DNA from 4 places in the Agarivorans sediminis genome. Region 4 is predicted to be linked to each of the others. Evidence: predicted binding sites of a transcription regulator. Region 4 holds the regulator's gene; each other region holds the start of a gene.
The links. Region 4 encodes FliA, which starts transcription of late flagellar genes. Its sites were predicted from a motif close to CTAAAGNTNNNNNNNNNNNNGCCGATA; they were not measured.
Positions count from the first base shown of each region.

Region 1: the regulator FliA is predicted to act here: its motif matches at 787-813, upstream of M0C34_RS14035 (VC2046/SO_2500 family protein).
Region 2: the regulator FliA is predicted to act here: its motif matches at 1,332-1,358, upstream of M0C34_RS18535 (DUF5610 domain-containing protein).
Region 3: the regulator FliA is predicted to act here: its motif matches at 1,177-1,203, upstream of M0C34_RS09630 (flagellar protein MotY).

Region 1 is NZ_CP096670.1:3,102,199-3,104,403, reverse strand. Features, by position in the region: gene M0C34_RS14045 (substrate-binding periplasmic protein) at 1-369, opposite strand, end outside; tRNA gene M0C34_RS14040 (tRNA-Tyr) at 591-674, opposite strand; gene M0C34_RS14035 (VC2046/SO_2500 family protein) at 842-1,372, shown strand; gene purU (formyltetrahydrofolate deformylase) at 1,369-2,205, opposite strand.
Region 2 is NZ_CP096670.1:4,052,314-4,054,518, reverse strand. Features, by position in the region: gene M0C34_RS18545 (YHS domain-containing (seleno)protein) at 1-30, opposite strand, end outside; gene trmA (tRNA (uridine(54)-C5)-methyltransferase TrmA) at 140-1,243, opposite strand; gene M0C34_RS18535 (DUF5610 domain-containing protein) at 1,391-2,205, shown strand, end outside.
Region 3 is NZ_CP096670.1:2,128,819-2,131,023, reverse strand. Features, by position in the region: gene nth (endonuclease III) at 1-267, shown strand, start outside; gene M0C34_RS09630 (flagellar protein MotY) at 279-1,148, opposite strand; gene rnt (ribonuclease T) at 1,269-1,943, shown strand; gene M0C34_RS09620 (Na+/H+ antiporter family protein) at 1,936-2,205, shown strand, end outside.
Region 4 is NZ_CP096670.1:1,566,879-1,569,083, reverse strand. Features, by position in the region: gene M0C34_RS07115 (protein phosphatase CheZ) at 1-173, opposite strand, end outside; gene cheY (chemotaxis response regulator CheY) at 187-570, opposite strand; gene M0C34_RS07105 (RNA polymerase sigma factor FliA) at 697-1,416, opposite strand; gene M0C34_RS07100 (MinD/ParA family ATP-binding protein) at 1,409-2,205, opposite strand, start outside.

The DNA.
Region 1 (2,205 bases), 1.5 Mb from region 4:
ATCCCAGTTTAACGGTGAGTTTTGCAAGGTTACCACTGCTGTTTCAAAGGTTCCGACAGACGTGGGTTGATAGATGTGCGGTTTGAAGTTTGCACTAGGGAAGAGGCAGGCGATGATGACTTCATTTTGGTTGTTATTGAGTATGCGAGCCATTCTCGGGTAGGGAACAAGATTAATATCTATTGGGTTTTGGCCTAACTCTTCAGCGACACGACGTAAGATATCAGCATAGTATCCGGTTATACCATCATCACTTTGATAAGCTGCGGGGGTGAAATTAATCGAGTAATAACTGAACGTTTCAGCTTCTGCTTTGGCTCCGACACTAAAGACGATTAACAATAGCGATACTATTAGCCTGTTTCTCATGTATTCTCCTGCTGGTATTTCTCAATTACTCACACTTAATATTAATCGATAATAGAAAAATCACCCTACCCAATAAGGGGTAGGCTGCTTGTTGTGCCTGTGAAGGCTATGAATACGGGTCTGGTGAGGATGGCTTAGATAAGTTACGGCGATTATTATTTAAGATGCTTGGGCGAGCAGGTATAAAAAAAGACACCCTAAGGTGTCTTTTTTTAACAATATGGTGGAGGGAGGTGGATTCGAACCACCGAAGCTTTCGCGACAGATTTACAATCTGTTCCCTTTGGCCACTCGGGAACCCCTCCTACTTGTGGAGCGGGATATTACCAGAACTTGTGGGGCTGTAAAGTAAAAAAAGAGACATTTTTACCTTAAGTAGACTGTTTGCTTATAATCTGCGCATTTGCTCGGTATTTACTAAAGATTTACCGCGAGTACCCGATAACGGTATTAGGATTAGAAAGGGGCAAGCATGTTAGTTGAGCAAATTAGAAGTAACAGCTTATGTGATGAGTTACAGCTAGGTGATAGTTTAAACCGTTGTACCAACCATGGTGAACATGCTCGCTTTCATTTGCTATTAAGTATGCTGAGCCCAAACGTTTGCGATCAAGCGCAGTTCTCATTACAGAAAAAAGCCCACGAGCAAGTTCAACAGGATCTTCGTACTAAGTTTCAATTACATCCAAACCGTCCATTAGCAGCGCAAGCTGATGAATTTGATATTCAGGCAAATTGGAGTAAGCATTTACATAGTGGGGCTGTTGAAGCTATTCGTTTAGAGCAAGCCTTACATGGTTACGCAGCTTACGCTGACGATAGCGTAGACGGTATCTCTGAAGAAGTGATGAACAACGTCGATCTATTAACCCGCTTAAAGCACGGAGTGGGTAGCAAGCCATTACAGGCAATACCCGATGTTGAGGTGAAAGGCGCTGATATGTATCACGTACTAAGTGACTTCGATTATTCGAAGCCACTTAAGGTGCAGCACTTTAATTAGCGAAACACCACGGTACGATTGCCGTAAACAAATACTTTTTCATCTAATACTTGCTGTAGAGCTTTACTTAATACCGCTTTTTCGACATCACGACCAGCCTTGGCCATTTCTTCTGCCGTGTAACTATGGTCAACATGAATAACATGTTGTTCAACGATAGGGCCTTCATCTAAATCATTATTCACAAAGTGGGCGGTGGCCCCAATGATTTTCACTCCACGATCATAAGCTTGCTGGTAAGGCTTTGCGCCAATGAAGGCTGGCAGGAATGAATGATGAATGTTTAAGATTTTATTGTTAAAGGCTTCAACAAAAGTTGGCGTTAAAATACGCATGTATTTAGCCAATACCACATAATCTGGTTGGTATTGCTGAACGGTTTCTATCACCAGTTGTTCATGCTGTTCACGGCTAAGGTCTACGTGACTAATATGATGGAAAGGAATGTCGAATTTTTCTGTTAGCGCGCGCAGGCTGTCGTAGTTGCCTACGACAGCGGCAATCTCTACATCCATATCGCCGTATACAGCCTTCATCAGTAAGTCACCCAAACAATGCGCTTCTTTGGTTACCATGATGACAATACGCTTACGGCCGGCACTTTCTAAGCGGCGACTGCTATCTTGTGGTAAGGCACTATCAAGATCTGCTAGTAGTGTCTTATCGTTAAAGTAGCCTTCTAAAACCGTGCGCATAAAAAAGCGGCGGGCGTCATTATCAACAAATTCGTTGTTCTTGATAATGTTGAGTTGGTGCTTGGCACAGATGTTAGTAATGCTTGAAATCAAGCCTTTTTCATCTGGGCATTCAGTTAAAAGGATTTTTCTTTCCAT
Region 2 (2,205 bases), 2.1 Mb from region 4:
GGTAAAGCTAATTATGAATAGGCGGTACATAAGCGGTCCTTGCATTGTGGCTATTATCAACTGTAGACCGATCGGGGCTGGTTGTAATTTCACATTGAAGGAAATCAGCGATTAAGCACCTTAATCGCTGATGGGTTGTTTATCGGCGTTGTAGGTAGACGCCAACCTCAATGTGGTCAGTGTAAGGGAACTGATCAAACAGCGCCCAATGACTAATCTTGTGAGTTTTACTCAGGGTGCTGAGGTTGTCGTATAGAGTATTTGGGTTGCAAGATATGTATACAATGTTGTCGTAGGCTTGCACCATGCCTAAGGTAGCATCGTCTAAACCTGCTCGTGGTGGATCAACTAAAATGGTATTGCATTGGTAGCTGGTTAAATCCACATCGGCTTCTTTTAAGCGGCGAAATTCGCGCTCACCTAACATGGCTTGAGTAAACTCTTCTGCCGACAGACGCAAAATTTTCACGTTATCAATGGCATTGGCTTTGATGTTGTATTGTGCAGCTTCAACCGACGGTTTAGCTATTTCGGTAGCCAGTACTCGATTAAAGTTTTTCGCCAGAGCCAGCGAGAAGTTACCATTACCACAATACAGCTCCAATAAATCACCTTGGCTATTGTTAGTCGCTTGTTGTGCCCATTCCAACATGTGTTGATTTACCACCGCGTTAGGCTGAGTAAAGCTATTCTCAATTTGCTGATAAGTGATCTGCTGTTGATTAACAGTGAGCACTTCATCGACCCGATCTTGCTCCAAACACATTTTCTGTTTACGCGAACGACCAATCAGTTGAATAGAGAACTGCTTACTGAGTTCTTCTTTTAATAGTTTGGCTGCTTCCCGCCATTGTTCATCAATGGCTTTGTGGTAAAGCATGCTCACAATGACTTCGCCGCTCAAAGTCGACAAAAAATCCACTTGAAATAATTTGTAGCGCAATAAGGTATTAGACTTTAATTGCTCAATCAGCAAAGGCATTAGGCGGTTGATAATTTCGCTGGCGGGGGGAAAACTGTCTACTCTAAATTTCTGTTTGGTTTTCTGGTCAAACATAATGTAGTAGAGATCGTCACCTTCGTGCCATATGCGAAATTCGGCACGCATCCGGTAATGTTTAGTTGGAGAACCGAAAATGCTGGGCTCTGGTGGTGAAAACTCAGCAAACTGTTCGCGACGTTTGGCGACTTTCTCGGCCAAGAGATCTTGGTACTGTTCTGGGTAGTATGCAATAGCGCTCATGACCGCTCCTCTAAATCTAGCAAGGAGCGCAATTTAAAGGCGCATCGCGTGCTTGTCCAGTTTATCTACAATAATAGTGATAATATTTCTAAAGTTTTAATTTAACGTGCCGATACGCAGAGACTAGGGTAAATCCATGGGGGCTTTATGAATGAACTAAATGGCTTGGGCAAAACGCCCATTCAACAATATGCTGAGCGTCTATTGCAGCAATCAACACCTTCGATTGCTAAGAGCAATGGCCTTGCTGATGATAAAGCAAGCTTGACCCAGCAGGGCGCGGTGGCCAGCCATGTATTATTGAGTTCAATTGAAAAGCACACCTTATCTATTGCTAACGGGGCGGTGACAATACCTAAGCCTGAACAGCCTAGTATTTTTGACGCTGAAGAAGTCGCCCGCAATGTACTTAACTTTGTGGCTGGTTCGCTAAATAGTGCCAAGCAGTCGGGAATGTCAGACGACAAACTTGAAGAAATGATGGCTCAAGCTCGAAAAGGCATTGATGTTGGTTTTGCTGGGGCTCGTGAAGAGCTTAGCGATGCAGGTATTCTAAATGAAGAATTAGAGAAGGGCATTGATAAAAGCTACGACCTAATTCAAGAAGGTTTAGAGAAAATTGAAGACGGTGATTACGAAATCCAATCAGCGCCTATTTATAATCAATTGGCTATGTCTAATTCTCAATCTGCCAGTATGGAATTAGAAACGGCCGAGGGGGATATCGTCACCATCAGCTATGGCTCTCAATTAGCCGCTAGCTATACAGAAGGGCGCTCATCTATTCAGGCTTCCTTTGCTTCCCAACAACAATTTAGTTTTTCGGTCGAAGGTGACTTAAACGATGATGAGCTAGCCGCGATCGCTGATTTGATTAAACAAGTTGATGAAGTGGGCCAACAGTTCTTCTCTGGCGATTTAGATAAGGCTTTTGATCAAGCCCTTAACATTGGGTTTGATGA
Region 3 (2,205 bases), 560 kb from region 4:
GTTGTCCTTAACACTGCTTTTGGATGGCCAACAATAGCCGTAGACACCCATATCGACCGCGTGTCTAATCGTACAAAATTTGCTATGGGTAAAAACGTTAAAGAGGTTGAAGAGAAACTGATTAAAGTTGTTCCTGCCGAGTTTAAGGTTGATGTGCATCATTGGCTTATCTTACACGGGCGTTATACCTGCATAGCCCGCAAACCCCGTTGTGGTAGTTGTATTATTGAAGATTTGTGTGAGTTTAAAGATAAGGTGGAGCTGTAAGCTCCACAACATTATAGTAGGTCTTTTCCTAAAGATATCACTACCCTGCGGTTTCGATCCCGACCACGAATATTGCTATTAGTAGCAACGTGGCGTCGTTCACCATGGGCGGAAACTTCGATCACGCTTTCATCTAAACCACTCGACTTAAAGTAACTTTTCACCCAGTTAGCTCGTTTCTCGGAGAGTTCCTGATTGAGCCATTTTCCACCATAACTATCGGTGTAAGCATCAACCAATACCACGTCTATCTCAGGGTCATGTTTTACATAATTACCTATCAATTGAAGCCGTTTCTGAGAACGAGGAGTCAGTTCATCACTATTACTTTTATAGGTTAATACCGTGAAGGCGATGTCATCAAAGGAATACGGTAATAAGCGCCCTACGCACTTAAGGAAATCATTATATTGTTGTTTGAAGTTAATTGACGAAATACCGACAGCGGTTGTTTTATTATTCGCGTACCAATCGTCAAAGTAAAAAGTAGGCACGTTTCCATCTTCAAGTTCACTTAACATCTGCCAAGCCGGTTGTGCCGCGACATAACCGTCGAACTGCTGGTAAAAGGACAACTCACTAATTTGTCTTGAACTTGCACCTGGCTTCCACAATGGAGGAACACTACGGAGAGAGACTTGATGGGTTTCAGCCGAAATTTTGTACATGTCTAAATAGAAATCTAGATTAACGTCTTTAGAGGCTTTACTGACGAAGCTAGCGACACCAAAAGATGGAATAAAATGGTCCATACGGCATTCTATTGGCGTTTTATTTGAGATCACCCAAGTAGAATCATCCAGTGACGCAGAATAGTTGCGCACATAAGCATGTGACGAGGCCGCGTGTAGTGCCAGAGTTAACAACAAATAACGTTTCATTAGCAGAAATCCTCTCTTCTAGATAAATTATCGGCATTCAGCCAATTATCTTTAAAGCAAATTCGCGATTCTTTTCAGCTTTTGTAATAATGCGCGCCTATATGCACAGTTAGCCACATTATGACCATAACAGAACGTACTACCCAGCTTATGTCTAGCCGTTTTAGAGGCTATTACCCTGTCGTTATCGACATCGAAACCGCCGGCTTTAACGCAAACACCGATGCATTGTTAGAAATAGCAGCCTGTTTGCTCAGTTTTAATGATGCCGGAGAGCTTTATGTGGCTGAAAGCGTTCAGTTTAACGTTGAGCCTTTTGTTGGCGCTAATCTTGAGAAAGCAGCCTTAGAATTCACCGGGATCGATCCTGAAAACCCCTTACGGGGTGCGGTAACTGAAGATACCGCGCTAAAAGAAATGTTTAAACCCATCCGCAAGGCCTTAAAAGCCCATGGCTGTAACCGAGCGGTCATGGTGGCACATAACGCTGCGTTTGATATGGGCTTTTTTAATGCGGCAGTAGAACGCTGTAAAATAAAACGTAATCCTTTTCACCCATTTGTCAGTTTTGATACCACCAGTATTAGCGCTTTGGCGCTAGGACAAACAGTGTTAGCCAAAGCATCGCGTGCAGCTGGTTTAGAGTTTAATAACGATGAAGCGCATTCTGCCTTATATGACGCACAAAAAACGGCTGAGCTGTTTTGTTTAATCGTAAACAAATGGCAAGCTCTGGGGGGGTGGCCATTACCTGCTACAGACGCCAATAGTGACCTAGGAACAGACAATGTTTAACCCCGTTGTTTTATCCGTTTGTTTAATGTTGGTGTTAAGCCTTTTAAGGGTAAACGTTGTTTTAGCGTTATCTATTAGTGCCATCGTTGGAGGCTTAGTATCAGGTATGCCCTTGGCTGATACCATAGCCAGCTTTGAAGGTGGCCTAGGTGATGGCGCCAATATCGCCCTAAGCTATGCTTTGCTTGGGGCGTTTGCTGTGGCGATATCCCGTAGCGGCTTAACTGATTTAATCGCCCACAAAATTGTTAGTGCCGTGGAT
Region 4 (2,205 bases):
AAAGAATCGTGGAGTTGACGAGTGAGCTGCCCAACTTTATCAAATAGCAGATTAGCTTTAGGTGCGCACAACTCACTAACGAGTTGATTGGCCTCTGCTACATTGCCTTGTTCAAGCAACGACACCAATTGTTTGGCATCAGCTAACGAAATAATCGGATTATCGGTGCTCACGCATCTTCCTTTATTATTGTAATCGTTCGAAAATCTTATCTAGCTTCTCTTTTAATGTAGCAGCAGTGAACGGTTTCACAATGTAGCCATTTACACCAGCTTGTGCAGCTTCGATAATTTGTTCGCGCTTAGCTTCTGCCGTTACCATTAGTACCGGCAAATGAGCAAGGCTTTCATCGGCACGAATATTTTTCAATAAATCGATGCCTTCCATGCCAGGCATGTTCCAATCTGTTACTACAAATTCGAAATCGCCACCTTTAAGCATCGGTAATGCCGTATTGCCATCATCAGCTTCATGTGTGTTATTAAAGCCAAGGTCTCTCAATAGGTTTTTAATAATCCTTCTCATTGTTGAAAAATCGTCAACAACCAGAATTTTCATATTTTTATCCAAGGTACTTCCCCCAACAGGATGCTTGCTAGCTCACAACTGAGCCATAAATTTATAATATGTAGATATTATGCCTTAATAAACACAATATTAGTCCATCTTTTATTAGTTTTGTAAGGATGAATTTCGCTATTGTGTCCAATCTCGCATTCGAGTTTTCACTCTGGCCAGTGCTTGACTATGAATTTGGCTCACACGAGACTCACTTACGCTCAATACTTCACCAATCTCTTTTAGGTTTAATTCTTCGTCGTAATACAAAGATAATACGAGGGCTTCACGCTCTGGTAGCCCCTTAATGCACTCTGCTAAAGACTGCTGAAAACGTTGGTTGGCAAAGCCTTCAAAGGGGCGATTAAGCTCGCGACTTTCTTCGCTTGAGATAACATCTTCACTTACGCCGAGGTCTTCAATGCCGAGGATTCGGCCACTATTAACATCGGCCAGCATTGAGTGGTATTCATTAATACTCACTCCCAGTTTTTCGGCTATTTCTGCGTCTTTGGCATCACCATTTTTTTCTCTTTCTACCGCCGCAATCGCATCGTTAATAGCGCGGCTGTTTTTATGTACAGATCGTGGTACCCAATCACCTCGGCGAATCTCATCCAGCATAGAACCGCGAATACGGATCCCGGCATACGTTTCAAAACTCGCCCCTTTAGAGCCATCGAAATTACGGGCGGCTTCAATTAATCCAATCATGCCTGACTGAATTAAGTCGTCAACGATGACGCTTGCTGGCAATCTAGCCATAAGGTGGTGGGCAATCCGTTTAACCAAAGTCGCATGACGCTCCACTAAAACATTAGTGTCGTTCACGCTGGCATAAGCGGCAACTTTATTCACTAAGCTGTTCTCTATTTTTGCGTTGACCAAATTCGAGAAGATTCTCGATGAAAAACTCTAAATGTCCACCCGCTTGCTCTGGTATTGGCCAAGTGGTGGCTTTATTTGCTAACGAGCGAAACGCTAGTGAGGCCGGTGATTTTGGATACGCTTCTACAACAACCCGCTGCTTTCTTACTGCCAACCTAACGTTATTGTCATAAGGGATACAGGACACCAATTCTAAGGTTGCATCGAGAAACCGGTCTGTGACTCGGGTAAGCTTAGCAAACAATTCTTGCCCTTCTCTTAGGCTACGTATCATATTGGCCACAATTTTAAACTTATACACACCATGATTATTAGAGAGTAGCTTAATCAGCGCGTAAGCGTCAGTTATTGAGGTGGGCTCGTCACAAACAACCACAACAATGTCTTGTGAGGCTTTAGCAAAACTTAACACCATATCGGAGATACCTGCAGCAGTATCAACCAACAAAACATCAATCGGCGTTTTTAGGCTGCTAAATGCGCGAATCAAGCCTGCATGTTCTGCCGGGCTTAACTCGACCATTGACTGAGTACCAGAAGTGGCAGGGGCAATCAGAATGCCGTTAGGCCCTTCTACGAGCACTTCGTCTAAGGTGCACTCTCCCGATAAGACATGAGATAAGTTTTTAGTTACCCGCAAACCCAGTAATACATCTACGTTCGCTAGACCCAAATCGGCGTCTAATACCATAACGCGTTTACCTTGTGCGGCCATGGCGATACCCATGTTTAGGGTAACGTTGGTTTTACCTACCCCAC